3 regions of the Bacillus sp. BC05(2025) genome follow, and region 2 is predicted to be linked to each of the others. Evidence: riboswitches for the same ligand, from Rfam matches in the RefSeq annotation. Region 2 holds a riboswitch; each other region holds the start of a gene.

Region 1 (10,407 bases), on a different contig from region 2:
TTAAGTTAAGTAAGAAAGGTGATGGTAATGAAAAAATATTGGCACAAGCTATCATTTCTTCAAAAAAATGTATTGTTAACTGTGTTAGTTATTTTGACGCTTGTTGGTACTATGGGAGCGTTAAGTTTTAACATGTTTCAAAATAGTATGATGTCTATGTTTGAAAGGCATTCTTTTGAAACAGGAGATACGGTATTACATAAATTAGACGAAGAAATAGTGAGAGATGTTACAAAAGACCCAGTGGCACAAAGAGAAAAGAGAGAGAAGTTAACAGAGAAATTAGATGAAGCAACGGAAGAATTGAATAGTGTTGGACAAACGTATATTGTTGGAGCAAAAAAAAATGAAAAAGGTGAGTTACTAATCGTCGACTTGTCTACAGACTTAGCAAATGTTGTTGAAGTAAGGCCGGGAGAATATTATAAACAACCAGATCTTTGGATGAAAGCATACGATAAGGTAATGAGCACGAAAAAAGCAAACATGACAGTAGTATATGAAGATCTATTAGGAACATGGGTAACGATATTAGAGCCAATTAAAGATGGAGACGGAAATATTGTGGCAATTGTTGCAGCCGATGTAGATGCTTCTATTGTTCCTATTACAAAAGAAAAATTCATTATACAAGGTTTAATGTTTATTTGTATTTCTGTTTTAATTGCAACTGTTATTCAATTTTTAATTGTACGTAACGCTCTTGCTCCATTACGGGATTTACGTGAAGGATTGCGCAGAATCGGTGAAGGTGATTTGAGTATTAAATTGGAGGAAAGACCAGATGATATTGGTATTATTAATTCGTATTTTAATAATACTATCGAGAAGTTTAAAGGAATTATAGATAAAGTGAAGCAGACAGCAGAACAGGTTTCCTCATCTTCACAAGAATTGTCAGTGAGTACGAAAGAAAATAGCATGGCAGTCCAAGGAATCGTAAGTTCTATAGTTGAGTTAAGGGCTGGCGTTCAATTACAAGAAACGTCAGTACCAAAGTATTTAGATATTGTATATGAAATGGAAGATAGGATGGAAGAGATAACTAATATTGCAAAGCAAATGACGAAAGAGTCTGAAGGTACGAAGCATCATTCAGTAAAAGGAAATGGTATTATTGAACAGACGATGAATCAAATGAACATAATACAAAATGCAGTACAAAATTTATCTTCTATCATTCATTCTTTGGAAACGAGATCAAAAGAAATTAGTGATATTGTAAATGTAATTACGAGTATTTCAAATCAAACGAATTCGCTAGCTTTACATGCTTCTATCGAAGCTTCACATGGTGAGGCAACCGGAAAGGGATTTGCCGTTGTTGCTGATGAAGTACGTAAATTAGCAGAGCAGACGGAAGTATCAGCAAAAGATATAGCGAAATTAATAGAGGAAACACAAGTTGAAACAGAAGAAGCTGCTGTTTCAATACAAAAAGCTTCAAAAGAAGTAGAATCCGGAATGAAACTTTTTCAAAGTAGTGGTGCTTTCTTTGAAAAAATTTCAAAATCTGCACAATCTGTTACAAATCAAGTTAGAGTTGTTTCTAGTAATTCAAGTGATATATTGCAAAATAGCCAAAATATTGTTCGTGTTGTAAATGAACTATCACTTATTGCAAATACGTATGCAAATAGTAGTAATAATATTGAAGAAAGTTTGAAAGAACAGGAAATGTCTGTACAAGATATTGCTGAATTAGCTAGTTCTTTAAGCTGGCTTTCACAGGAGTTACAAGAGTTAATAGGGGAATTCAAAAGTTAATTGAAATGATTATACGTGCTTTTGTTTGTTCAATAAAATAAATCATGCTACAATGAAAACGAATTAAGGACCGGGGAGCCAATTGGCTGAGAGGATGTAAACAAACATCGACCCTCAACCTGATCTGGATAATGCCAGCGTAGGGAGTTACTTAAAGTAATGTAGCATATGTTATTCTATAATAACTTGCATACAAGGCTTTCCTACGCAGTAGGAAAGCCTTTTCTTGTTTTAATATTTCATTTTATAAGGGGGATTTTACTATGTCACAACAAGTTACAATTTCATTTTCAGTAGTACCACAAGCGAAGAACAAAGATGTGTATTCTGTTGTTGATAAAGCAATTGAGGTTGTACAACAATCGGGAGTTCGTTATGAAGTAGGGGCAATGGAAACAACGCTGGAAGGAGAATTAGATGTACTTCTTGATGTCATTAAACGTGCACAACAAGCATGTGTGGATGCTGGAGCAGAAGAAGTAATTACTTCTATTAAAATCCACTATCGTCCAAGCACTGGTGTAACGATAGATGAAAAAGTTTGGAAGTACCGTGATGAATATGCAAAACCAGAAGCAATCTAAACTAATTACAACAATTTGGCTTATCCTTCTCATTGCGATATGGGAAGGATCTGTTTCATTATTTAAAATTGAACCTTGGATTTTACCGAAGCCTTCAGCCATTGTTCAAGAATTAATTGGAATGAAAGATTTACTATTACCAAATACGATACAAACGCTGCAAGAGGTTATAATTGGACTGTTCATTGCGATTTTAATTGGGACAAGTATTGCAATTATTATGGATGTTATCCCTTTATTTCGTATTTTAATAAATCCGTTGCTTGTTATTTCGCAGACAATTCCAATCGTTGTACTTGCACCGTTATTTATTATTTGGTTTGGATATGGAATGCTACCGAAAGTAATGGTAGTCATACTCGTTTGTTTCTTTCCGATTGCGCTTAGCATTTTAGAAGGTTTTCAAACGGTAGATAAAAATATGTTGAAGTTGTTGCAAACGATGAAGGCAACGAAATGGCAAGTTTATCAGAAAGTAAAGTTTCCAGCAGTGCTTCCATACTTTTTTTCAGGGTTAAAAATTGCAGTTACATATAGCGTAATGGGAGCGATTATTGGAGAATGGCTCGGTGCCAGTGAAGGATTAGGAGTTATGCTTACGAGGGCTACGAAATCCTTTTTAACAGCCCGAGTATTTGGTGTTGCAGCAATTATTGTTATGGTGACATTATGTCTGTATTTTATCGTGGAGTTTATGGCAAGAATAACAGCACCATGGATATATAGAAAGGACGGCAGAAAATGAAAAAAGGTTTAAAAGTTATGTTGGCTGCCTTATTAGCGGTAGGTGTGGTTGGATGTAATCCGACCAAGAAAGAAGAAAGTGCAAGTAAAGATCAAAAAGTAAAAGTAGTATTAGATTGGTTTCCGAATACGAATCATACTGGCTTATATGTAGCGCAAGCGAAAGATTATTATAAAAAGCAAGGCTTAGATGTAGAAATTATTCAGCCTGGTGATAATGTGACAGCGGAGCAAATGATAGCTTCAGGAAAAGCTGACTTCGCAATAAGCGCACAAGAAAATGTAACGCTGGCTCGTGTGGAAGGTATTCCTGTTGTGTCTGTAGGAGCGATTATTCAGCATAACACTTCAGCTTTTGCATCGCTTAAGAAAGATAACATGACTTCACCGAAAGATTTTGAAGGCAAACGTTACGGAGGCTGGGGAGGACCAGCAGAAGAAGCTACATTAAAGACAATTATGGAGAAAAATCAAGCTGATTTTAATAAAGTTGAAAAAATCATCTTAGGACAAACAGATTTCTTTAAATCAATCGGTCGAGATGCAGACTTTGAATGGATTTATTACGGATGGGATGGAATTGAAGCGAAGCGCCAAGGAAAAGAGTTAAATACGATTATGGTGAAAGACCTAGATCCAGCGCTTGATTTCTATAGTCCTGTTATGATTACGAGTGAAAAACATACGAAACAAGATAAAGACTTTGTGAAAAAATTTATGAGTGCAACGACAGAAGGTTATAACTTTGCAATTAAAGAACCGAAAGAAGCTGCTGATATTTTAATTAAAGCTGTTCCAGATGTAAATAAAGACTTAGTACAAGAAAGTCAAAAGTGGTTAAGTACGAAGTATCAAGATGATGCAAAAGCATGGGGAGTACAGAAGGAAGAAGTTTGGAAGAATTACATGAATTTCTTATATGATAACAAAGTTATTAAGAAGAAAATTGATGTGAAAGATGCCTTTACAAATGAGTTCCTTCCAAGCGAAAAATGAGCGGATTACAAATAAAAGATATTGTAAAATCTTTCGATGGAAAGAATGTATTAGCAAATATTAGTGCTTCTATACAAGAAGGAGAGTTTGTTTCCTTTGTAGGACCGAGTGGTTGCGGGAAAAGCACATTATTAAATATGATTGCAAATGTTGAAAATCCAACAAGCGGGAATGTAACGTATAAGGATAAGCACGTACAAGAGCAAGATGTCGTAAGTTATATGCCTCAACAAGATTTATTACTACCGTGGCGATCAGCTTTGCAAAATATAGTGCTGCCATTGGAAATCGAAGGGAAACCGAAAAAACAAAGGCTCACAGAAGGAATGGAAGCATTAAAGCAGTTTCAGCTAGATGAATATGCAGATCATTATCCAGATGAATTGTCTGGTGGTATGCGCCAAAGGATTAGTTTTCTGCGCACATATTTATGTGAAAAACCAATTATGCTACTTGATGAGCCTTTTGGGAAATTAGATGCCTTTACAAAAATGGAAGTACATAGCTGGCTTTTGAACTCTTGGCATCAAGAGAAGCAAACAATTGTTATGGTTACACATGACTTAGATGAGGCAATCTTGCTTTCGGATCGCGTATTTATTTTATCTCAAAGACCAGCATCAATAGTTGGTGAGGTACAAGTGAAATTACCTAGACCACGAACGATGGATATGTTAACATCACTGGAGTTAAAGAAGGATAAGGAAGAAATTCTGAGGGTATTAGCTCCTTATATGAAAAAATAGAAAAAGTCTTTTAACAGTTTTTGGTATAATTACTGTTAAGAGGCTTTTTTGTATAGGGGGAGAAAGATGAAATCTATAGAGCAAATAGTTGATTCGTTAACAGCTGATAATCTTGAAGAAGGAAAGTCCTTATTAAAAAATTATATTTTATTAATGAAGTATGGTATGGAACATCATGAATTAAAAGAAGAAGAAATGATAGAAGTTTTAAAGTGGGTTCAAGGCCGGGATCAATTGAGAAAAGATGTTCCAGAATTATGTGATTTACATTTAGTTAAAAAGTTTCAAGCGTTATTAGATGAATTTATTCATTCTATAATTACAAATGGTTATGTGGAAGATGCGGTAGAAATTCTAGAGAGTGTATTAAAAAGTATGGGAGCAGTCGCTCATATTGTAAAATTTATGTTTGTTGGCAAAAGGAAAGTTAATAGAAATTCTTTAGAAATGGTAGAAGAGTTAAAACGAGAGTGCTACAACTTAATGGAAAAGCGTGCTGCTGTCGGGTTGCATGCTCAAATCTTTCACGTTTTAGGTTTCGTTCATTCGATTCAGTTTGATTTAGAAGAAAGGTCACAGGAACATGGGCGAAGTGTAATAGGATTTTTAACAGATTTTAAAACGAATGAATTGAAGTCTGTGCAACAATTTCAAACTGAAGATCATATCCCAGAAGTGAAAAATATAGTGAGTAAAGAGTATGGGATAGAATTACAAAGAAGAATTTACATGTGGAAATCGTTAACAATTATCTTTACAAGTCCATATGCATTAGAAAAGATGTATAAAGAAATTTATGCAGAGAACGATAAAACGGAGAAGGAACAAAAAGAACAATAGAGAATAGAATATAAAAGAGTAGTTTATACTCTTAATATAACAAATGTTAAAGGAGTGAAAGGATAAAATGACTTTATCAACTGTTCTTCAAATGGTTTTAGTTTGATAAGGGAGAAGTCTGCCCATTTTTAACGATTAAGCTAAATTGAAGACAGCAGGTAAAGAACCTTAATCCTTTTTTACGATAATATGTAATGGGTAAGGTGTATTCACCTTACCCATTTTTTATATGCATAATTAAATAAGGCTTTATCCCACTTTAATGGGCAGTAAGACCCCCACCTCAAAATTCAGCGAAAGCAAAGAAATTAGGTGGGGAATCAGCTGCCCATTAAAGTCCGGTTGGTTCAACTATTAATTAGTGGGGGATGAAGACCACCCCACTGATTAAAGTTTTACTTTATACTGTTGCTTTCTCTATTTAGCTTATGAACCATAAGTAAAGGAGAGAAAAACATGAGTATATTAACAGTAGAAAATGTAAGTCATTCGTATGGTGAGAAGACCATTTTATATAATGCGTGTTTCCGGCTATTAAAGGGCGAGCATGTTGGATTAGTAGGGCAAAATGGAATTGGAAAATCAACATTGTTAAAAATTTTAACAGGAGAACTTATACATGATGATGGGAACATTGAGTGGTTCCCGCATGTGAAGGTAGGTTTCTTACAGCAGCATATTGATTTACAAGAGGGAATCACAGTTGAAAGATATTTACAAAGCGCATTTTCGGATTTATATACGATTGAATGCGAAATGTTAAAAATTGCAGAAGAAATGGATGGAGCAGAAGAAATAGAAAAACTGTTAGTAAGGTATGGAGAATTACAAACTATATTGGAAAGTTCTAATTTCTATCAAATTCATACAGAAATTGATGAAGTAGCAATCGGTTTAGGTTTACTTGAAATAGGTTTAAAAAAGGATGTTTCACAGTTAAGCGGAGGACAACGAACAAAGTTATTACTTGGGAAGCTCCTTTTAGAAAAAGCTGATATTTTATTGCTAGATGAGCCAACAAACTATTTAGATACAGCTCATATAGAATGGTTGCAATCGTATTTGAGACTGTATGAAAAAGCTTATGTGATCATTTCTCATGATGAAGTATTTTTAAACAGTATTACGAATGTGATTTATCATCTAGAAGGAGGGAAAGTGAAGCGATACGTAGGGAATTATGAACAGTTTATGCAAAGTTACCAAGTGCAAAAGAAACAATTACAATCGGCGTATGTGAAACAACAAAAAGAAATCTCTCACTTAGAAACATTTATTCAAAAAAATAAAATTCGAAAAGCGAAACAGGCTAAAAGCCGAGAGAAAGTATTGGAGAAAATGCAGAGGGTTGAAAAGGTTAATCCTGTAACTCGATCACGTTTTGATTTCAAAGTTTATGAGGAGCCAGTGAGTCGTATACTACAAGCTGAGAAACTAAGGATAGGTTATAGTGATCCATTATGTCCAGAGTTGAATTTACAAGTGAAAAAAGGAGAAAAGATAGCGATTGTTGGTCATAATGGAATTGGAAAAACGACGATGTTAAAAACGTTATTAGGCAAAATAAAACCGCTAAGTGGTTCAATTTCTATTGGAGAACGAGTAAATGCTGCTTATTTTGCCCAGGAAGAGTTTGCTTCAGAAATAACACCATTAGAGAAAATTTGGGCAGAACGACCAGATATGACAAAGAAAGAAGTGCGCCAAGCATTGGCGAAGTGTGGATTAAAAGAAGAACACGTATTAAAACCGATTCGTTTATTAAGCGGCGGGGAACAAACGAAAGTACGTTTATGCGAACTGATTGTAACGAAAAGCAATGTTTTGATTTTAGATGAACCAACTAATCATTTGGATATAGAAACAAAGAAGTCTTTACAGGAAGCGTTACAACAATATAAAGGAACAGTTTTACTTGTCTCACATGAGCCTTCTTTCTATGAAGCGTGGATAACAAAAGTATGGAATATAGAAGAATGGAACGCTGAAAAATATGAATAAAGAAAAGGCATTAGCTTGTATAAGCTAATGCCTTTTCTTTGTGATTAACATGATTTTCGAGAACTCTTACATGAGAATTGTATGAAGAAGCACTCTTATGGTGCGCTTATAAGCGTGCTTTTTCTTTTGTTATGTTTATATTTATAATAATACTAGATGCCTTTCCCTAATAGGCGACTATCTTTCTTTATATATGTAGATAGTTTGAAATGGAATAAAAATAATTCCTATATGTAAAGGATAATGTGATTAGTATAGGAAGACAATAGAAATTAAAGGGAATTCATGTAAAATTCAGATGAACTTCACGCAAACTTCATATTGGAAATTAAATATAATTATAATAGGTTATTATAATGTTCAGTTGTGATTTTTCATAAAATTAAAAGTTTGAATTTAGGATAGAGTACTTAAACCTAAATTCAAACTTTAGTGAAATAATTAATGGAGGTTACGTTTAGTTTTCGCTAATGGATGCATTTACAAGCTCAGCAGGATTGCCTGTTCCTGCCCCTCCGATTGTAACGGATCCTCCAGGAGGAATTTCACCATTCCATCCTGCATTCGTAATTACGTAATGATTATTTATTTTACTATTAATTTTAGAATCCCAAACTTGTGTTAAATTGCCGTTGTAATCAAATTCTAATTTCCAATTTTTAATAGGGGTCGTTCCACTATTTTTAATTACAATCGAGAAGTTGTAGCCACTTCCCCAATTTGAAGTGACTGAAAAGGTAGCAGTCCCATTTCCATCAGGAGGTGTTGTGTTCGTATCATCTGTTTTTACAAGAATAGAAGTAGGCTGTGATTTATTCCCAGCAGCATCTTTTGCTATTATTGAAAATGTGTATTCTGTATTAGATTTTAAGTTTTTAATTGTAATGCTATTTGTTGTTGTACTCCATTTCTCTTCTCCGGCAGTAATTTCATATTCCGTAACTCCTACGTTATCAGTAGATGCAGTCCAATTTAATTGAACGGAGTTTGAATTTTTATTTGTAACAGCAATATTTTTTACGTTTGTTGGTGATTCAGTATCTTTTTGAGTAATAGGTCCACCAAGTATCTCTTTTACTAACGTATCAAGTAATTTAGGTCCACTACAACTATATTTTGGACTTGTACGGCAATCCCCGCTTAGCTCCCAAAACATTGCACCACTTAAACCCTTTGTTTTTATATAGTCTGTTTTATATTTCATAGATTCACTGTCATCATAGCTAATAAAGGTTCCTGTAGTCGCATTATATAAATAAGGTACCTTCGCTACATCGTTCCAATAGCGAACAAAACCATTCTTATTAACATAATTAGCTGCTAAATCACCATAATCGTACACACCTGTGTCACCGGTAGAATAATCATCCCAAGTACCTTTAGAAGCGAGCTTTCCATCACTACCTGGTTTACAAGGTTGGTATTGTCCGTTATTTTCTTTTCCACAACTTTTCCATCCACGCCCGTAAAAAGGTACGCCTAATACGAGTTTATCTGCTGGAACATCTTCATTTGTATAAATATCTATTGCACCATCTACGTAAAATTTCGTATCCGCAGCTGGGTCATTTGGGTCTTTGTATAGAGCTGCATTATGGTTAGAAGTAGCTTCCCATCCACCGTGGAAATCATATGTCATAATATTAATCCAATCCAGTATTTGAGAGATTTTCTTTAGCTCTGTATGATCCGCATAACGCTGGCTTGCACCTGACGCGATTGTTAGTAAATATTGTTTCCCATCTTCTGCAGTAGCTTTCGTTAATGCATTTCGAACATCTTGAAGGAGTAGGGTGAAGTTTTGCTTATCTTCAGGACGGTAACTACCACCAGGAATCGTCTCAACGCCCGGGTATTCCCAATCTAAATCAACACCGTCAAATCCATATTCGCGAAGAAAAGCAACTGTGGATTCAGCGAATACTTTTCTTGTTTTTTCATCAGCGGCCATATCAGAAAAGCGGTTAGACCAAGTCCAGCCACCAACGGAAATAATTGTTTTTAAGTGAGGATACTTAGCTTTTAATCGTTTCAGTTCTCCAAAATTACCACAGCGGGCGTATTTATCACAATCTTCCCAAGTTGTACCTGATCCCGGATAAGATTTTGTGACATCAGCCCATGGTTCACCGAGTACGAGAGTACCATTAGGAACCTCTTTATTTTGCAGTGGTACACCAGATTCTTTACAGTTCCACGTTTGTTTATTTGGATTATCGGGGTGAGTAGAAGGGTTTCCATGTTTTCCATTCCAGCAAATATCAGCGAAAGCATAGTTTAAATGAGTTAGCTTTGATGCATCAATGTCTGCAACTTGATAATTACGCCCGTAAATGCCCCACGAAGGAAAATACCCAACAATTTTTTGACCTTGCTTTGGTGAATCTGCTAATGCGAAATTTGGATTAATAAAGTTTGTGAGAAAAAGAGGTAAGAAGAGTAGTAGGGATAGTAATAGCAGCGTGAATTTTTTTGATCTCATAGTCATTTCTCCTTTCAAAATAAAAGATATATTTAAAGGCTTACGCCAATAAACCAAAATGAATCTAGACGTATGAAGCGTCTAGATGAAAATGATCAGACATCACGAAGTCTATACAAGGGAGCTGGGGATGATTAAATCGTAGCAAATGTAAGATTTTGTGTAAACGCTTTATTGGATTCAAAAAGACTTTCTCAATATGAAGTGGCTCTAATACGGATTACACATGAAAATAAAATATTGATTA
Region 2 (10,407 bases):
TACTCGTTAATAAAAATGTCTTATAATGTATCTCTACAATATCAAGCCATTCAATAGGAAAATATATAAATGATACGCTTTCGTTTAAAAGAGGTTCTACTATATTTTCAAATGTTAACAACTTTAATTTTTCCATAAAATGATTACTTCCTTTCTTCATTTTTCTTGATCACAAAAAACTAAAGTATTATCACATAATCTAATTATTTAAAAGAATAGCAAATACCGCTTATCCGACTTATATATTAATGACATGACTCTACTAAAAGTTAAAAGAAATTATCATACATAGACCCCCTCTTTAATCGTTATTGTATTACATTCGAATTATACAATATATGTTACGTATTGTATTTGGGATTTACAATAATTTTACAAAAAATTATAAAAGAGGTATTGACCATACATATGTATATCAAAACCTCTTTTCACTATCCTATTACCTTTTTCGCCTCTGTATTCACTGGCCACTATTCTAATATTAAAAATGAAAAAGTGCATATAATTGAGCATAGAGAAGATAAAATGAGAAAAGGTTCCCATTTCCATACTGCAGATAATGAAAAAGGAAGATATAATCAAAACTATAGACATTATCCAGAAGATTTTGAAGGATACAAGAAAAAAGGAAAAAACTAAAGGTGTGAAAAATTTTGAGTAATATGAATAAAAGCCGGATCGAAATTCTAAAAATGAAAGCAAAAAGAAACGCTAGTAGAAAAGAACTGATAGACGAACTTTCTAATATTGTTACGATTTCTATGGACTCATTTATGGATGCCGAATCTAATGATTTATTTTGTAAAGAATTATTTAATACGCTAGAACAAAATTCAAACATAAAAATTTTTGGTAGCACTGATTATGAAGAAAACAGAAGACTATCAATTGCACTGTTAAAAGAAACAGCTAAAACTATTCAATTTCCACTTAATCAAGGGAGACTCTTTTTCTCTAAGGGTGGTAAAATTGAAGCAGTTAAGCTAAACATTGCTGAAGTATTCGATAATTTAGAAGAGTTATCAACCATATCAAGATTTCTAACTGGGTATACCGATTTTGTATTAGTTGGTGATGATTTAGAATTCGGCGTATGTATCGAAAGGACGGAATATCATTATGAATTCAGTATGTGGGGAATAACGAAAATCTAAATTGTGAAAACAATCCAACTTTGGATGATGTTTTGTTTAGGTGCTTGTACAACTTCTTGTGTTGCTGATTCAGTAAACCAAGACAGTGACTTATTACCTATAAGTAAATTAAGGTCACATTTACCGATTCAAGGTACATTCCCTGTTTCAGTATATTGCCAGATATCGCATGGATACGCTGGTTTGTTGCCATCATAACGAGGAATCCATACAAAGTCAGCTTTTTCATTTGTCATACCAAAAGGTGCATACATATTTTGACCAACATATAAACCAACTTTCTTAGCACCTAAATGGTATAATTTATCGATAAAAGCTTGTATCCCCGTTCTCATATCATTCATTGTTTTCACTTCTACATCTGCAACACAAACCGTAGCACTCTTATCACCCTGTCTTGCACTTCTTTCTTCGCATCAGCAATGGAAACAAAGCGCCAAAATTCATAGTTACCAAAAGGAATGTTGTGCTGCTTCAATTCACTCCAGCGGACCTTTATATGGAATACGTGGCATATTAATGAAATCATACGTGGCAATATCTTCTACATTTGTCAGATAGGCATATAAGCTTTCGACTAACATAAGATTAGGTATGCTTTCTTTTTCTTTTATCAAAATAATAGGCTTTTGAAATGCATATGCGTAACCAATTTCAAAAGCCGTACCACTATCTACACACCCATTCACGAAATCATGAATTGCCACTACTACATCCGCTCTTCTTAAATATTTTAAATCATTATGAAAAACTGCAGTTCTCCACTCCATAGATCCAAAAGTTAAATGTTCATGTTGATAGAACCTAGCTGAAAAAATATCTGCAACAAAAGGATTATTACTAAGCGCATTTTCTAGTCTCTTTACTCTGTTAAGTTGTTCATCATTAAAAAATGGACTTGCTATAAATACCCTAACAACCCTGGTATTCTTTTTCTCCATATCACCTATACATCCTTTCACTCTTATAAAATTTAAATATTTCGTATATTACATGGATAGTATCGTTAATTTTAAAAAATATGAATATCTATCCCTTCAATAAAACAAAACATTCTGTCTATAACACAAAATACAGTTTCTTATTCCCTTCATACCCTAGGGTCGAGTAGTTAGCTTTTGCTAGCTTCTCTTTAATGTATGAAAAAAAGATAAGACTCTTTAAAATGATTTTTCTTGATTTCTCAATATAAAGAGTCTTGGATTTCCGCTAACAAGCCTATATTATATGAACAAAGAGTAAGGTAAGAGTTACTCTTTTACTTGAATGATTGAATATATCCACTAGCGATGGCGCTATATTCTTTGTCGACATGTACATGTATAAAGCTAATATTTTATATGAATATTCGTAGTCAATATTCATATATTACAATAGCATCAGAAGTACCATTAAAACAATTAGAGCAACTACCACAGCTGCCACAACCTCCACAACTAAAACAACCAAAACAACCGAAGCAACCAAAACAACGGAATCCACCACAACGAAATCCGCCGCAACGACCGCCACATCCACCACAGCCGCCACAGCGACGAGCACCATCTTCAATATAGTAATATGGATATTGGTTTTGCTGGTCCCAATACACAACATTTCCAGACTGGTAATCATTAAGGCTTAACGCTTGTAGTTCTTGTTGGAATTGATTCATTTTCATGACCTCCTTTTATTAACTATAACCTTTTGACGCTTTCCTATATTTCTGTTTGTTAAATCTTAGTAGAAATAGCGCTATAAACTAAGTTCAATACGTACACCTACAAAATATGACCTATCACTAGATGATGTATCTTGTTCATGTACCTATTTTTCGGTTATTTTTCCACGGGCTCATTTTTATAAAGTGAAACTTTAATCAGTGGGGGTTTTGTTCACCCCCCACTGATTATCAGCCCTCACCAATCGGACGTTAACGGACAGCCCGACTCCCACCTAACTTCTTTGCTCCAACTGAATTTTGAGGTGGGAGTTTTACTGTCCGTTAACGCGGGATAAATTGAAAAAAGACGCACTTAGATTGATGCGCCTTTTGCAATACCTCTTGTCTTTATCCTATTACGTTTTTCTCTTCTATACTTACCGGCCACTTTTCTAATGTATAGGCCATTTCCCAAAATGAATATTCATATTGACTACTTATAATAAAATGTTGTTTCATTCGATTTCGGTCTGCCTCTGTTACTTTTTCAGCGATAGTATCTAACCGTGTAATTTGCTCTTCAACTAATGTACGGAACCAATCAGATCCGTAAGCAGAAATCCATTCGTTATAAATTGGCTCTTCTGGCTGACACTCTTTTAAACGCTCACCAATTTCATAATACAACCAATAGCAAGGTAAAATTGCTGCAATGATATCACCTAAATGTCCTTCATACGCAGCACGATACATATGTGAAGTATATGCGTATGCAGTTGGAGCAGGAATAAAATTATCTTTTTCTTCTTGTGTGATCCCTAGTTTCTTCGCAAAATTCTCATGTAAGGATAATTCCGCTTCATATGTATTTTGAGCATGGTGTGCCATACGAGCTGTCGTTTCTAATTCCAATGCTTTTGCAGCTCCTAAAGTTTGTACTCTAGCAAAGTGACTCAAATAATACGAATCTTGAAGCACATAATAGCGAAAACTAGCTAAATCTAACGTTCCTTCACCAAGTTTTTTTACAAAAGGATGATGAAAACTAGCTTCCCAAATTGAGTCTACTTCTTTACGTAATGATTGTGAAAAAGTCATTTAAATCCCTCCAATTATGTATGAAATTTAAGTATTTACCCACCATTATTATATCTGTAAAACAAAAAAACTTTCTTTACAGGCGTAAAGAAAGTGAAAGTGACAGTTTTTATTCATAAAATAGCAATGTCTTTCCCACTTCCCTACGCTGGCATTAACCAGATCAGGTACTAAGAGTCTCAAATTCCAATTTGATCTCAGCCTATAATAGGCCCCCCTAGTGGATAAAATATTTAATTTTCGTATTGTATTCATCATAACATACTTCATGTAACTGTCAAAAATCATTTATGATACCGCTACTTAAAAGCCTTCTTCTTTTCTTACTCTTAATGAAGTTTCAATAATCATATCTAATAGTTTACTATATTCAATTCCCGCTGCAGCTGCACTTTTTGGTAGTAAACTCGCTTGCGTCATCCCTGGTAATGTATTAATCTCCATTACATATGGAATACCATCCTTCACCATCATATCCACCCTTGCATAAACGCTGCACTTTAATGCTTTATAGCAAGCCAGTGAAGCTTTGTTTACACGTTCCTTCAGTTCAGCTGGAAGTTCGATAACTTCTTCAATTGTACTAGCAGCATCATATTTCGCATTGTAATCAAAGAACTCAGCCGCATGTCGAATTGAAATGATAGGTAATTGTTTTCCATCAAAAATGGAACATGTAATCTCGTCACCTTTTATATATTTCTCTATTACTACCTCCGAATCCCATTCAAATACAGTTTCCAGAATTGAAATTAATTCGTCTTTATTATAGACAATCTTTACCCCGACACTTGAGCCACCAGAGTTTGGTTTTACCACTAACGGAAATCCTAACTGATTTAGTTCATCAACATTTAGATCCTCCATTTTTGTAAGTTCAATCCAATCAGGTGTTTCTATACCTTCATAACGTAAAATCTTTTTCGAAATATTTTTGTCCATACATATACCGCTAGATAACATATTGCTTCCGCTATAAGGAATACCTAAACTTTCAAGTGTCCCTTGAACAGTTCCATCTTCTCCGTATTTTCCGTGTAATGCGAGTAATGCAAAATCAATGTCTTTCGCTTTTTCGATTAAATCCATTTTTTCATTTAACGTAATCGGTACGATTTCATATTTATTTTCATCTAAATTTGCAATCATTTCATTTCCAGTCATAATTGATACTTGTTTTTCAGAGGATACTCCCCCCATAATAACGCCAATTCTCATTTCCTCAACTCCAAATTTCATTTTTTTATCCCGCATTAACAGGCAGTAAGACCCCCACCTCAAAATTCAGCGGAAGCAATGCAGTTAGGTGTGGGATGAACACCCCCCCACTGATTAAAGCTTCACTTTATTGTATCACCGATTATTTTGATTCCCCGAACTATTTCTTCTTCTTTCAAACGTGAAAATCCTAATCGAAACGTGTTCGCTCCTCCTCCATCAGAGTAAAAAACATCTCCAGGAGAAAATGTAACCCCTTGCTCATAACACTTTTGCAAAAGTGTGCGGGCATGAATTTTTTCTTCTAATTCTATAAATAAATGAAGTCCACCATCACCGGTCATTCTTTGAAACGGAATGTACTCGTTACACGCCCCAACAGCTAACTCATATTTTTTCTTATAAACAGACCTTGCCTTTTTTAAATATTTTTCAAAATATCCTTCATGTAAATATTGAAAAAGAACAGCTTGATCTAAAGTAGATGTGTGAATTGTTCTTGCTCTTTTTACACTTTCTAAATAATGAATCAGTTCTTTATCGCCAATAATCCAGCCTACACGTAAACCAGGGAAAAGTACTTTCGAAAAGCTACTAATATAAATCACATTATTACCTGCACCAGCAAAAGTTAATAATGGTGCTAAATGTGAACCTGAATAACGTAACTCTTCATTAAACCCATCTTCTATAATAGGAACCTTATATTTTGAAAATAATCTCATCAGTTCCGTTCTTTTCTCCGAACTCGTGACAATACCGGTTGGATTATGATATGAAGGAATTAAATACGCGAAATCAAAATCCTTTTCACGTAAACTTTTTTCCACTTCGTTCGTATCAATGCCATCTTCATTCATACTCATTCCATGAACTTCAAGTCCATGTAAGCGGAAAAGCTTGAGTGCAGCATGATGAGTCGGATTCTCACAAATAACCCGCCCTGATTTTTTGGATAACGAGGATAGTACAATGTCTAATCCTTCTGTAAATCCATTTGTAATTAAAATGTCTTTGTTCGAAATATCTACACCTTTCATTTCCATATAATGAAGTAGATAATTCATTAACGGTTTATAACCTTTTGCATATCCGTAATTTAATACGACATCACCTTCAATGGACATACGAGTAAGAAAAGCTCTTTTGAAATTTTCCACATCAAATAGCTTTTCGTCTGGAGCAATGCTATTAAAAACAATCATTCCCTTTTCCCAGCGAACACCATGTTTCATTAAATCTAATTCATCCGCTAATAAGGTAACTGTATTAAGTTTATTTTTCCAATCTATTTCAACAGACGAAGTGTTTGAAATATCAACCTTCGCAACAAAATTCCCTTTTCCTTTAACTGCATAAATGAGTCCTTCTTGTTCTAAATCCGCATAAGCAGCGAGCACCGTATTTCTGCTCACACTTAGTAATTCACTAAGTTCCCTCGTCGAAGGAATTTTTTGATCCCCGAGCAAATGCCCTTTCATAATCATCTTTTTTAAATAATCTTTCAATTGAATATAAACGGGACGTTCTTTCACAACTTTAAAATCTTTAAACAATTCCTTACCCCCTGCAATCATTTTTGCATAATTATTTCATTCTCAAAAGGTCCACTACATATGTATTTTTTATAAAGGGCGGTACGGTCATATAAAGTGAAACTTTAATCAGTGGGGGTTTTGTTCATCCCCCACTGATTATTAGCCCTCACCAATCGGACGTTTACTGTCCGTTAACGCGGGATAAAGTGAAATATTAATTAATGGGTAATTTTACTACCTGTTAATACGTGATAAATCTTTACGGTATAAATTAATTATATCTTTTAAAGCCGCTGCTGCGGCTCCGCGTGGATTTGATGCACCACCAATTGTAGTAACTTGCCCCATCATATCTGTAAAGAACGTAATTCCTTTTTCTGTACCATTTACATTTGCTAGCGGATGATCCTTATCTATTTCGTACGGTTCTACTTTAAGAGCCACTTTACCATCCTGATCCTTATACGCTGAAGCTATTAATTTAATAAATTTATTTTGTTCCTTAGCATGTCGAATTTCTTGTTTTGTAACATGTTCAATTCCTTTTATATGTATATCAGTAAGCGTATGCTCTGTTCCCATTAAACTGTTTGTCAAAAGTAACAATTTACACGCACTATCAGAGCCGCTTACATCTAATGTTGGGTTCGTTTCAGCAATTCCTTTACGTTGCGCTTCTTTCAGTGCTTCTTCAAACGTAACATCTTCCTCATTCATTTTCGTAAGAATATAATTTGTTGTCCCGTTTAATATTCCTTCTATTTTTTCAATATGGCAACCAGCTAGACTAAATTGCCCAATATCAAGTGTCGGTAATGCGGCCGCAGTTGCACCACTATATCGGATTTGTACATTTGCGATTTTTGCTGCTTCATTTATTTCTCTCCAGTTTGTAACGAGTGCTCCTTTTGAAATTGCTACTATATCCATCTGTTTTTCAATTGCTTGTATTATATATTGTTTTCCTGGATTTCCATCTTTAAGATTTGTAACTGTTGATTCTACTAGCACAGTACCAATTATGTTATCTGTTGCTCGTTCCTCTGGATGATGTTCAATATATTTTTCAATTGCAGAGCTACCGCCACCATATCTTAATAAATGAGGAATAGATAATCCATCTTCATTATGTATTGCAACATTTCTGCCTAATACACCGCTTACCACTAAATCTATTCCATACGTTTCATTTATATATAAGTATTTTTCATTTAATAATTTTATAAACTCTTTTCCTACTGTTCCATATCCTGATAATACAACTTTAATTTTCATAATATCCCCCATATTTTTCTACCATATCCCTCTTTCAATATAATATAAAGCGCCCTCGAATTCCATCGAGAGCGCTTTATTATTACCTATTTCGGTAATCTTAATAACTTTTCTGCAATTGTTCTATAAAAGCCTTGAATGCTAGAAAAAACTAACGTATCTGAAACACTAAGTCCTACCATATCGAGATGGTCCCAATCTGTAAAGGCTTATTACTATTTATAATAGCATTAGATGAGGGCGCAACCATAGAATTTGTATTTTATATACATTGTATATAGAAAACATGCACAAATGTTGATAAATATTAATTCAAGTGAGGAATTACTTTTTATAATACAACTTGTAAATCTGATTATTTAAATTTATAATTGAAGATAGTTTTCTCATGTTACATAGCTTTAATAATTACAAGAAAACTAATTTTATTACTTAAGGAGGAAAAGACATGCAAATCGGATTAAATATTCATACATTATCTCAACCTACTAAAATAACTTCATCTAATCTTGAGCATAATACGATCTCTTCCACTAAACTTGAAGATAAAAAATCAAATGATCCCATCAAATTTGATATTCGTTCATCTGAAAAAGAGATGAAACAACCTGAGCATAAATTTAATGAATTAGATTTATGGAAGATGCTAAAAGATAAAGGTGTTCCTTTATGGATTATACTTGAAATGCTACAAAAGGCTCGTAAAGAAAAAGAAGCACAAAATAATTCAGTTCAAAATTCAAATGCGATTGAAGAAACGAGTGGGACTCGATTAAATGAAGTAATGTAATCTATGTTATATGAATGCTCTAAACTAAAAAGAGTTCAAGGTTGATAAAATTTCTATCAACCTCGAGCTCTTTTTTAAGATTTTTCTCCAATCGTTACAAATTGAACTGATACCTCACCCTTATAACCTTCAATCAACTTTCTTACTTTTACATATTCATTAGTCAATGTATTATCTGTCGACATTTTAGGTTTTTCGTCACCTAAAGATTTTTTCAGATGAAGAAGTTGTATTTTTGTTTCATTTGCTTTTATTTCATTATATACATTATTTTCCGCCACAATTACATACGATAGTAGTCCATAGTTTCGATTATTACCAAGCCAAGCATCCCTATCATATGTAACTGGTATCGCTTTTCCTTCTATTTCAATACTTTTTATATTCTTTTCTTCTTCATTTATAAATAGTAGTGAACTTTCTTTTGGAAAATTCGGCAACGTATCTAAAGGTTTGGAAAGAGATGATTGATCTCTTTCACGAAAAATTTTTGCTTTAATCATCGCTTTTGCAGTAGATTCATTTAATATTAAAACCCTCTTTTTGTCAAATCTACCTGTTTTCACAGAAAAAACTTCATGTTCTTTCGTGTTTTCCTTATAACGATTTATAATAGTTAAAGTATTGTCCTCATCTCCAATAACTAGTACGCCGTTTGCTGGAAATCTGTTTTCATTTTTAGAGCATGCACTTACACTTATTAACAATAATATACTTAATATGAAAATAGATATTGTTTTTTTCATCACAGTTCCTTTCATAACCAAAATTGTTTTTTTACATGCTTTTCTGCAATCTTACTTCCTCATAATCTCTATTGCTCCATAGTTTTATAAAGCTTTTGTAAATAGCGCCAACGAGTTATATAGAAATATAAAACTTGTATACAAATAAATGAAATTAGAATTACGATAGAACTATTTAAAATAGAAAAATCGACCAATTGTTGCAATGCCATATAAGCAACCACTGTGTGAATTACTGCAATGATAATCGGTAAGAAGAACATTAATACTAACTGTCTCGTTACAACTTTCTTCAACTCTCGTTTACTTAATCCCATTTTTGAAATCATTTTATACTGCTGTTGATCACGGTCCAAATCAGTATATAACCGGAAGTAAATAAAACTAGCAGCAAAAGTAAAGAAGACGATTCCAACTAAAACACTTGCCATAAGTAATAATCCATTCGTTTGTTTTGCACTTAACAACTCTATAGTTAGAGCTCTAAATTCAAAATGTATGTCTCTAGGCTCTTTTTCGAATATATTATTTAATTGATTTGAAATTTCTTTCGTTTTTATCCAATCATCAACAACAAATCCATACGTTCGATATTGAATTATATTTTCATAATCCGGACTACTATTAAGTGGAATTTCATCATACACATGATCTTGAATAGCAATATAAATCCCTTGCGTATCATGTGGCAAAACTAAGTTATCTACAGTTTTTTTCACATGAAATGTCTTTGTCCACTCTCCTTGAATGACCTCAATATCCTTTTTATAATCACCATTTTTAAATTCCTGTTTTTGTGATACCATTCCTGGGATTAATAACATTTCATCTTCTTTTTCAATTGTTTCTTGTTGATAACCGAGTGCTCTCGCAAGTTCGTTATATTCACTTAGTTTCATTACATATACATTACTTTCAGTGTATATGTATGAAGATGAAGCCATTC
Region 3 (10,407 bases), on a different contig from region 2:
TGTTTGAAGCAAGAGACGGGAAGGAAGCTTTAGTTGTATTTGAGGAAGAAGAGGTTGATTTAGTTATTTTAGATATTATGTTGCCAGAACTTGATGGGTGGTCCGTTTGCCGAAGAATCCGTAAAACATCCGAGGTTCCTATTATTATGCTAACGGCACGTGTAGATGAAGATGATACGTTACTTGGATTTGAACTTGGAGCGGATGACTATGTGACCAAGCCGTATAGCCCACCCATTTTATTAGCAAGAGCGAAACGGTTGTTAGAAAGTAGAAAAGTGACAAAGCAACTTTTAGAGAATGAAGATGATACATTATCCATTCATGGTATTCACGTCCATTTCCCGTCGCGTACTGTTACGATAGATAGAACCGATATTAACTTAACACATACAGAATTTGAAATATTAGCGTATTTTATGAAAAACCAAGGGATTGTTTTAACGCGAGAGCAACTCATTTCAAGAATTTGGGGATACGAATTTGCCGGTGATGACCGAACTGTTAATAGCCATATTCGTAATTTGCGAAATAAATTAGGAGAGAAAGCAAAGTACATTACAACTGTAGTACGAACAGGTTATAAATTTGAGGGGAATGTATGAGAAAAGGAATTGTACTAAAATTATTTACCCTCACAACAGCATTGTGCATGTTAATTTTAGCGACGATATTTATTGGACAAACAATATTTTTTAAACAATATTATGCGAATCGAAAAGTAGAAGATATTAAAGTGAATTTAAATTCCTTTGAAAAGAATTATTTGAACTATGCAGGAAGTGCAGAAGGGATTCAGAAGCTAGAGCAAGACTTTTTTAGAGAGAACAATACATGGATTACGACATTAGATCAGAATGGAAATTTAAAACATGTGGATGATTTTTATGTAGAGGTTACTTTAGATCGTAGGGCAGAGAAGGAGTTTGGAAAAAAGGTAATCAAGATGCCTTTGTACTATCTAATGACCATAGATGAAATTGAAGGTGGGACACTGCCTAAGTTAGAAGGGCGGTCAGTCTATTTTTATGGGCTAAAACGAGACGATAGTTTCATCGCATGTTATGTACATATAGAAGAGGCAAATTTGAGTTGGCTGAATAAACCGTTAGGAAAAAAATTAGCTGCAAAGGAAATTCAGATGAGTGGTGGTAAGCCAACAGTTGCTGAAGAACCTATCGTTGCGGAAAGAAAAAGAGTTGCTGGAGTTATGAGCGCTGAGGAACAGAAGAGAGCAGCTCATAATTCAGACTTTAATTTATCAGGGAAAATTACGAAAGTACAATTCCCTGATGTAAAAGGGCCTGTAAATTCAATCTATAAAAATAATCTATTTTTGGATAATATAAAGGAATTTCAAGCTGAATTATTATTAAAAGAAGATAAGAAAATACCAGATACAACACGAATAATAGATTATGAAAAAAATGATATTAAATATAAATTATTAATCAAGCCAATAAAAGAAAAAGATGGATCAGTAACTTATATATATGCGATGGCTTCTTTACAGCCTGTAGATGAGGCTGTACAAATGGTACAAGATTATTACATCTATATCATTGCATTTGTAGTCGTTCTCATTTTTCTAGCTTCATTCTATTACTCTAAACAAATTGCAAAGCCGTTATTAAAAATAAATGATACAACGAAGAAAATAGCGCACTTAGATTTCACAGAAAAAATACCGATTACTTCAAAAGATGAAATTGGTGATTTATCGAAAAATATTAATGTATTATCTCATAAGCTCCATTCGCATATTGGACAGCTAGAACAAGATATTGAAAAAGAAAGAAAGTTAGAAAATACGCGGAAAGAATTCATTTCTGGTGTTTCACATGAATTAAAAACACCGCTGAGTATTATGAAAAGCTGTATTTCTATTTTAAAAGATGGGGTAGCTGAGCATAAAAAAGAGTACTATTTTCAAGCAATGGAACGAGAAGTAGATAAAATGGATACGTTAATTTTGGATATGCTTGAGTTAGCTAAATTTGAGTCAGGTACATATAAAATGAAAAAGGGAGCATTTTATATTGATGCTGTAATTGAAGATATATGTGAACATCTTTCTGTGGAAATAGAGAAAAAAGAACTTCATGTGCATAAAAATATATGTTCATTTGAAGTAGTTGCAAATCAAAGTCGAATTGAACAAGTCATCGTGAACTTCATTACGAATGCGATACGTTACACACCAAATAAAGAAGATATTATTATTTCTACAATAGATGAGAAGGATCGTATAAAAGTGTGTATTGAAAATAAAGGTACTCACATTGAAGAAGAGCAATTAGATAAAATTTGGAATCGTTTTTATCGCGTGGATGCAGCTCGCAAGCGTTCGCAAGGTGGGACGGGGCTTGGGCTAGCTATTTCTAAAAATATTTTAGAATTACACGAAGCTGAATATGGAGTAAAGAATACAGAAGACGGTGTATTATTTTACTTTTACTTAACGAAAAAAGTGTAGATGATATATGCTACGCTTTTTTAATTTATTTTCATATTATCTTTACCTAATCTTTATTTTTAAGCGATATAATCTGGTTAGAAAATGAGGTTATGTAAGGAGTCGATCAACCGTGCATAGCAATTGGCTAAGTATAATGGTATTTATTTTCTTTTGTGCATTTATTGTATTTTTAATTGATATTACGATATGAAAAAAAGAGCGCTCATTAAGCGCCCTTTTTGTTCGAATTCAGTTGATAAGCATTGATGCTTTTGAATAAGCGGGGTGAAGTAAGAAATAAAAATATAAGTAAAACGGTACATAAAATAAAAGAACCGAGCATTGTACTGCCGTTTACAATTAATGAATATAGAACTGCTGATTGACCTTTTGGTGCATATTGTCCCCAGAAAATAATACCGGCGATAAAGTGACAGAAGTAGCGAGCAAAGCTACCGATAAATGTAGCGAGGATAATATACGCAAGGACTTTCTTACCTTTGTTTTGTTTTGATGAAGGTTTTTCTTTGCGGCTACCTAAACTTGATTGTTCTAAGTTATTTTCATTAGACGTTAAAAGTGCTTTTTGAATTGGACGATAGAATAAGCCAGCAAATCCGATAAAAGCAAAGGCAATGAAGTACTCAATGAATGCTTGAACAGGTGTTAAAATGTAAGCATCTCCCACGACAATTTGTAATAGTCCCCAAACTAAACCACCTAAGAAAGCTGATTTAAAGCCCCAGCGGTATGCAATAATAAAAATAGGAATCATAGCAAATGAAATGGAACCGCCTGTTGGAAGTTTAATTGATAATGGTAAAATATCGATGACCAAGGCGAAGGCTGCAAGAATAGCAGATTCGATCATCGCTTGTAAATTGGTGTTACGCATGTTGTCTCCCCCTAAATCCAAGTTGTACAAAAAAAGAATAGATATCATAGGAGGATACGAAATACGTAAATAAAAAGAGGTATGTATTTCGGACGTTTGCACAATCCCTGCGTTAGCATTAACTAACAGGTTCGAAGGGTCGGAACGAAGTGTTCCCTCTCAGCGGCATGGCTCCCCCAGTGATAACGAGATTCTTTATTTGCTATTGTTTATTGTAAGCGAAATGGATGAGAATGGCAAACGAATACAGTATGACAATAATTGAAATAGAATTGTAGCGAAATGTTAATAAATATGAAGCAAAAGGGTATAGTACAAGAGAAATTGGGTGTGGTATAATTTTTTTGAAAATAATTATCATTCTCTTCTGAGGGGGAAGGTTATGAGCTTAGTAGATATTAAAATTGGAGAGAAAGTATTAGTAAAAAGTATTCAGTCTTTAGATCAGCTATTAAAGCGTAGACTAGCTGCTTTCGGTCTTGCTGAAGGAAGCGAACTTCGCCTGAAGCAGAAAGCGATGTTCAAAGGTCCTTGTACATTGGAGTGTCGTGGACAGTTAATTAGTATTCGTCATTGTGACGCGAAAATGATAAAGGTGGAATTAGCGTGAATAAGGTAGCTTTGCTAGGGAATCCGAATACAGGAAAGACATCATTATTTAATGCACTTACTGGTTCTTATGAATATGTAGGGAACTGGAGCGGTGTAACAGTAGAAAAGAAGGTTGGTAAATTAAAAGATAAGCAAGGAACATTGATTGATTTACCAGGTGTTTATGATTTAAATCCCGTTTCGCGTGATGAAGGTGTTGTAACAAACTTTCTATTAACAGAAGAATTTCAGCATATGTTAAATATTGTAGATTCCTCGCAGTTTGAACGAAATATGCATTTAACGTTGCAATTACTTGAGTTTGGAAAGCCGGTTTCGATCGGATTAAATATGGTCGATGTGGCAAAGCAACGAGGCATTGTAATTGATGTAAAACGATTATCAGAGTTATTAGGTGTAACAGTCATTCCTGTCGTTGCAAGAAGCGGAAAAGGCTGTGAAGAATTACTTGCGACTCTTAAAGAAAATGACAAAAATGAGAAAAAGCCATTCATTATTTCATATGGTGTACAGATGGATGAAGGAATTGGAGAGGTAATAGCTCTTTTAGAGAAAGCGAATTACAAGCATCCAAGATGGTTAGCTCTTCAATTTTTAAGCAATAACGAAGTAGTAGAAAAAGAAATGAAAGCATTACCAATTTATAAGGAACTTGTAGCCATTCGATCTCGCTTAGAAGAAAAACTTGATTGTACGTTGGAAGAGCATATTTATAAAACTCGTGAAGCGTATATTGAAAAGTTAAAAACAAATGTTATGAAGCATGAGAAAGAAGGAAAAATTCCTTTTTCAGAAAAAATTGATAGATTAATTACACATAAAATTTTAGGACTTCCAATCTTTTTAGCAGTTATGTTTTTTATTTTTCAGGTTACGTTTACGTGGATTGGGACACCATTGTCAGATATGTTAGATGAGTTTTTTGGTGGGCAGCTTACGGATTGGGTGACAGCTGGACTTACAAGTGTCGGAGCTTCTGATTTTATTCAAGCACTCGTTACAGAAGGTATTATTGCCGGTGTTGGTGCTGTATTAGTATTCGTTCCACAAATCTTTGCACTATTCTTTTTCATTTCATTATTAGAAGACTCAGGATATATGGCGCGAATTGCGGTTGTTATGGATAGAATTATGGAGTTCTTCGGATTAAACGGAAAAGCGTTCATTCCGATGATTATCGGTTTTGGATGTAATGTTCCAGGTATTATGGCAGCGAGAACGATTGAACAAGAAAAAGAACGTTTACTTACAGTTCTTGTAACACCGTTTATGTCTTGTTCGGCACGTTTACCTGTATATGCATTATTTGCGGGAGTATTCTTCCCTCAAAGTCAGGCAACTGTTGTGTTTTCTTTATATGTTGCAGGTATTGTTCTTGCGTTATTAGTTACAAAAATTATGTCTCTTACCATTTTAAAAGCGGAAAAATCTATTTTCGTTATTGAACTACCTCCTTACCGTGTACCACAAGCGAAAACGTTATGGTTAAGTACGTGGGAGAAAGGGAAAGGATTTGTTCGTAAAGCAGGTACATTTATCTTCGGTGGTTCTGTTGTCATTTGGTTATTAAACTACGCAGGTCCATCAGGATTTGGTGTTGATATGGGAGACAGTTACTTAGCGATGATTGGTGGATTTATCGCACCACTATTTGCACCACTTGGATTTGGAACGTGGCAAGCTGCTGCATCCCTTTTAACAGGATTTTTAGCAAAAGAAGTTGTCGTTTCTACAATGGCAATTATTTATGCGGTGAAAGAAGATGTGCTAGGAAATGTAATGGGAGCACACTATACGGCGCTATCAGCATATGCATTTATGTTCTTTATTTTATTATATGTTCCGTGTTTAGCGACAGTAGCCGTTATTAAACGTGAAACAGGATCAGCGAAGTGGACGATTTTCTCTGTCGTGTATCCACTTGTTGTTGCTTATGTATTAACGCTTATTATATACCAAGTTGGATCCCTACTCGGATTCTAGAAGGAGATGTATTAGGGTGATGGTCAATATTATAATTGGAGCTATCATTTTTGGTTATGCAGCATACACGTTAGTAAATTTTGTAAAGAGAAGTAAAAAAGGAAAATGCGCAGCATGTTCTTTAAATAAGTCATGTCAGTCGCAAACTTGTAGTCCGGATATGGAGCAAATTGCTCATAAATAGAAAAAAGCTTTGCGAATTTGAATTGAACCCAAAAAGTTAGACAAATATATTAAGCAGCTACTAAGGATTGAACTCTGTATTGCACAGGGACAATCCTTTTAGTTTTGTTTTAATTCTTTTGTGATTGTAGTAATGAATATAAGTTTCTAGTTCTTGCTTAAATTGTTCCATTTACTGCTTGTATTTTATCTTTTGAAGAAAATGTAGCCATAAAAAATGCACCTCCAATTATTAATTATGTGTCTAACAATTGGGGTGCACTTCATTACAGGCAGTCTTTTTAATCTACTTCAATATCTCGTCCTTCTGTCATCACTTTATTTCTCCAAAGCAAAAGTAATCTCCTAAATTCTGAAGTTTCTAATTTACATTGATTATTTGGTGGGCTAATGTAATAATTAATCGCGCTTGTATATTTAGGTTCAATAAATACAGCAGCAGCATTGTATTCTAGTTCATAACTAGGGTACTTCCCCTCTACGACATGGTCTAAAACTTCTATGTATTCATCCGCTTCATCTTCATCTAGGTTTTCTATAAAGTCAGATACAATAGCAATTTCTTTTGGTAAACGAATTCTTAGTCCACCAAATGGGTCACGCCAAAATTCATGTGAATAATTCATTAATACAACCTCACTATCTTCTCGTATATTTTGGATAAGCCGTGGTAATTTCTCCGTTTTCAATAATCATCTCAACCTTAAATCCAGAAGAAGTTTGCCCTACGTATTTATTTGGAGCGATTTGAACACGATTGGTATATGCTTCTTTAATAGAATCAACTACCTGGACTCTATTCCAATCCTTAGGGAAAAATGAAGATTTAGCTTGTTTTACAATACCATCAACCTTTACTTCTGCAACATATACTCCTGCAGGGTTTGGTGGCCTAGTAACGCGAATTATCTCTCCCCCCATCATATTCTCGTGATGATAACCAACAGCTTTTAATCCCCACCATTTTTGTCTTACTTCACCATGAAAAACATGCTCCATAAGTGATGAGTCAAATTTATATGGCGTGTTCCCACTGGAAGCTCCTTCACGACTAGCAAACTGATGGGTCGATAGCTTTTCCTCAGCTGCCCTAAAGTCAGGTGTATCAAATACAGAGCGTATATTATTTCCACCAGCTAAAGCAAACTCATTGCGATTACGATTGAATAAGGATGCAGCGTCTTGCAAGCTTTGATTAGCAGTTCGTGAAATCTCAGCTAATTTTGTGCCAGGGTTCAACATTGCAATTTTATCCACGCCTTTTGTTCCTACGAATAGTTGTCCAACAGCCAATATAGTATGACCAGCCGCGCTTCCATACCATGCTGCACCACTATACGAGTCACCAATTGATGTGAAATAAAACCTGCTTAATTGTAAATAAAGCTTATGTGTATGTAAAGTAACAATAAGAGCCACGATTGTGAGCGTTTTTTTATTTTGCATCAATAATATCAATAAATTTCAACGTCGTATTATTGTAAAATGCATCCGTACAAATTATAGATTTATTCAGCGGATCAATATCCACGACAGTCATATAGCAAGTAAGTAAAAAAACACCTTCAGTACCTTCTAGATATCGTTTTACTCCTTGTATTTTATCCTTTGAAGAAAATGTAGCCATAAAAAATGCACCTCCAATTGTTAATTATGTGTCTAACAATTGGGGTGCACTTCAATTTCGCAAAGATTTTTTGTTTTACTTTTTAATTTTTACAAGTTGAGAAGCTTCTACGCCGTTGTAGCCAGGGAATTCTTTACTTGGGTCTTTATCGAATTTTAATACCCCAACAGATTTTTCATCACCTTTTACATTGTTGTAAGTTGCGTCATCAACAATTGCATACATATCTGTATATGCACGGCCACTTCCGATAATTGTGTTGCCTTCGTATTTTAATTTTGCCCCATCAAGTGTAGCATTTTCTACTTTTTCTTTAGCAAATAATACACCTTGCTCTGCTGTTACAGCTGGTAATTTATCAAGTGGTTTCGTGTCGTCTTTTTCATCAACTTTGCTAAGTAACTCTTTCTTCACTAGCTCTTCACCAGTTTTCTTATCCATAACAAGAACTTTTTTACCCTCTAATGTTGTCATTTTCATTTTATAGAAGTCTTTTTCTTTCACTTCTTTTTTGTTTTTATCTGTAATTTGTTGAACTTGTTCTTCTGATCCGTACAGTACAAAACCGTTTGCTTTATCTCCTAATAAAGAGCAACCTGATAATGCTCCAAGTGAAATTGCTGCTGCTAGTCCGATTCCTACTAATTTTTTCATGATGATTTCTCCTTTTATATGTTTTATAGTAAATACATTTTTGTATTAGTTCTGAAATGATGAGAAGCTTGTTCGTTGCTTCTGGTATTAGTGTATAAGAAATATTACAACGTAACTATCGAGTTAGCTTACAGTAACATTACAATAATGTAATTTAGTGAAAGTGCATAAAAATAAGTTAATTCAGAAGAGGGTTAATGAGAATATATTAGGAATACAATGTTTTATAAGGAATGTCATATTATATTGGCTGGATTTTGGAAATAACATGTAAGGACATATTAGTTTTGTTATAATAAACACATAGGCTGTAAAAATGAATATTCTTTACTGTTAAGGGAGATTTTTCAGTTTTCCAAGTAGTGAATTTGAAATATGAGGTATATCATAGGAGGAATTTGGATGTCTGTATTTAAACGATTACGAGATTTAACAATGTCGAATGTATATTCATTAATTGAAAAAGCGGAAGATCCAGTTAAGATGACGGATCAATATTTACGCGATATGCAAGCGGATGTACAAGAAGCTGAGAAAAGTGTAGCGGCTCAAATTGCACTTGAGAAGAAATTTAAAATATTATTTGAAGAACAAGAAGCACTTGTGAAAAAACGTGAAGAGCAAGCTCATATGGCTGTTCAAGCAAGCAATCTTGATCTTGCGCGTCGTGCTCTTGAAGAAAAACAAAATGCAGAGCAAAAGATGAATGAGTATAAAGCAAGCTATGAGCAAAACAAAGCTGCTGCTGATAATCTTCGCCTAAAGTTAGAAGAAATGCGTAAGCAATTAACAGAGCTGAAAAATAAACGTGAAACACTTGTAGCACGTGTAAATGCGGCGAAAGCACAAAAGAATATTAATCAGGCGATGTCTGGATTTGATTCAAACTCAGCAAAAGCTGGTTTAAGCCGTATGGAAGAGAAAGCTCTTCAATTAGAAGCAGAAGCAGAAGCAAGCGGCGAAGTGTACAAGAAAGAAAAATCATTAGATGATGAATTCGCAAGCTTAAACAAAAATTCTGCTGTTGATGATGAATTAGCTCGTATTATGAAGCAGTATGAGAAATAATATAGAATAGAGACAAATGAACCGACATGTCTAAATAAATTCATGTCGGTTTTCTATTATCATTTAAGAGGAGGTTTTGCAATGACATGGACAAATGTAGTAGCCATGCTTGTATGGACTGGAGCAAGTGCAGTACTTTTATTTGCAATTATGTGGGTTGATTCAATTTTTACTAAATACAATGACTTAAAAGAAATAAAGAATGGGAATACAGCTGTAACAACTCGTTTCGTCATGAAATTATTCGCGCAAGGGTACATTTTATCTCAATCGATTACGAAAGCAAATGACTTATGGCAAGCGCTACTTGCATCAGCAGTTTCTTTCGTTATTTTGTTAGTAGTAGAAATGTTTATTGAGTTTGTTTTAAAGAAAATGGCTGGTTTAGATTTAGAAGAAGGTACGAAAGAAGGCAGTATTGCGCATGCGATGTTAGCCGGATCATTGCATATCGTTGGTGCACTTATTTTAGGTGCTTGTTTATAAAGAGAGAAGGAGGGGTAGATCATGAGTTTGTTCAAACGGATTAAAAATATAATGAAGAGCCCAGAAGCGCCAAAGCCGGAGAAAAGTTTGTTGACGTTAGCTCCTGGCGATATGATTGAAGTTTCATTAGTTATGTACGAATTGACCGGGAAAACGAGTATGCATTCTCGTAAAGAAATTGTTTTAACGCTACAAGACGGGAAAGATATTCGTTATTTAAAAATTGAAGACCGTGAAAATACATATTATAAATTATATACACCAATTGATGGTCGCTTAGATTCGATTGATGAAATTCCGACGACAATTGAAATGGATGATACAGAATACCATATGGAAGAGCAATATAACGGACGTGTTGTTGTGATGGGAAAAACACCATTCTCTGCTTCAGAGGAACAGTATGTATGGGAATTCCAATCAGATAACCGAAAATTATTA

What was found. Region 2 has a riboswitch for thiamine pyrophosphate ahead of tenA (thiaminase II). Riboswitches for the same ligand answer to the same signal wherever they lie in the genome.
Region 1: it holds a riboswitch for thiamine pyrophosphate, as region 2 does, so the genes downstream of both, ACZ76X_RS22840 (MTH1187 family thiamine-binding protein) here and tenA (thiaminase II) in region 2, are expected to answer to the same signal.
Region 3: it holds a riboswitch for thiamine pyrophosphate, as region 2 does, so the genes downstream of both, thiT (energy-coupled thiamine transporter ThiT) here and tenA (thiaminase II) in region 2, are expected to answer to the same signal.

The regions. Positions count from the first base shown of each region.
Region 1 covers NZ_JBWYRA010000009.1:88,337-98,743, reverse strand. The annotation lists gene ACZ76X_RS22845 (methyl-accepting chemotaxis protein) at 28-1,767, shown strand; TPP riboswitch at 1,829-1,930, shown strand; gene ACZ76X_RS22840 (MTH1187 family thiamine-binding protein) at 2,031-2,351, shown strand; gene ACZ76X_RS22835 (ABC transporter permease) at 2,323-3,096, shown strand; gene ACZ76X_RS22830 (ABC transporter substrate-binding protein) at 3,093-4,091, shown strand; gene ACZ76X_RS22825 (ABC transporter ATP-binding protein) at 4,088-4,837, shown strand; gene ACZ76X_RS22820 (hypothetical protein) at 4,904-5,677, shown strand; gene ACZ76X_RS22815 (ABC-F family ATP-binding cassette domain-containing protein) at 6,134-7,678, shown strand; gene ACZ76X_RS22810 (glycosyl hydrolase family 18 protein) at 8,136-10,160, opposite strand.
Region 2 covers NZ_JBWYRA010000001.1:123,732-134,138, reverse strand. The annotation lists gene ACZ76X_RS00685 (RNaseH domain-containing protein) at 1-136, opposite strand, end outside; gene ACZ76X_RS00680 (YxiF family protein) at 654-1,154, shown strand; partial or broken gene ACZ76X_RS00675 (GH25 family lysozyme) at 1,208-1,632, opposite strand; gene ACZ76X_RS00670 (nucleoside 2-deoxyribosyltransferase) at 1,634-2,095, opposite strand; gene ACZ76X_RS00665 (heterocycloanthracin/sonorensin family bacteriocin) at 2,509-2,808, opposite strand; gene tenA (thiaminase II) at 3,205-3,894, opposite strand; TPP riboswitch at 4,018-4,123, opposite strand; gene ddlB (D-alanine--D-alanine ligase) at 4,198-5,112, opposite strand; gene pdxR (MocR-like pyridoxine biosynthesis transcription factor PdxR) at 5,235-6,668, opposite strand; gene ACZ76X_RS00645 (homoserine dehydrogenase) at 6,885-7,925, opposite strand; partial or broken gene ACZ76X_RS00640 (lipase) at 8,012-8,187, opposite strand; gene ACZ76X_RS00635 (DUF3914 domain-containing protein) at 8,374-8,715, shown strand; gene ACZ76X_RS00630 (lipoprotein BA_5634 family protein) at 8,790-9,461, opposite strand; gene ACZ76X_RS00625 (ABC transporter permease) at 9,530-10,407, opposite strand, start outside.
Region 3 covers NZ_JBWYRA010000010.1:102,854-113,260, reverse strand. The annotation lists gene ACZ76X_RS24000 (response regulator transcription factor) at 1-605, shown strand, start outside; gene ACZ76X_RS23995 (sensor histidine kinase) at 602-2,476, shown strand; gene thiT (energy-coupled thiamine transporter ThiT) at 2,685-3,353, opposite strand; TPP riboswitch at 3,440-3,541, opposite strand; gene ACZ76X_RS23985 (FeoA family protein) at 3,736-3,963, shown strand; gene feoB (ferrous iron transport protein B) at 3,960-5,948, shown strand; gene ACZ76X_RS23975 (FeoB-associated Cys-rich membrane protein) at 5,965-6,132, shown strand; partial or broken gene ACZ76X_RS23970 (IS3 family transposase) at 6,182-6,294, opposite strand; gene ACZ76X_RS23965 (hypothetical protein) at 6,413-6,757, opposite strand; partial or broken gene ACZ76X_RS23960 (EndoU domain-containing protein) at 6,771-7,478, opposite strand; partial or broken gene ACZ76X_RS23955 (YolD-like family protein) at 7,567-7,698, opposite strand; gene ACZ76X_RS23950 (lipoprotein BA_5634 family protein) at 7,834-8,412, opposite strand; gene ACZ76X_RS23945 (PspA/IM30 family protein) at 8,815-9,480, shown strand; gene ACZ76X_RS23940 (DUF350 domain-containing protein) at 9,562-9,966, shown strand; gene ACZ76X_RS23935 (DUF4178 domain-containing protein) at 9,988-10,407, shown strand, end outside.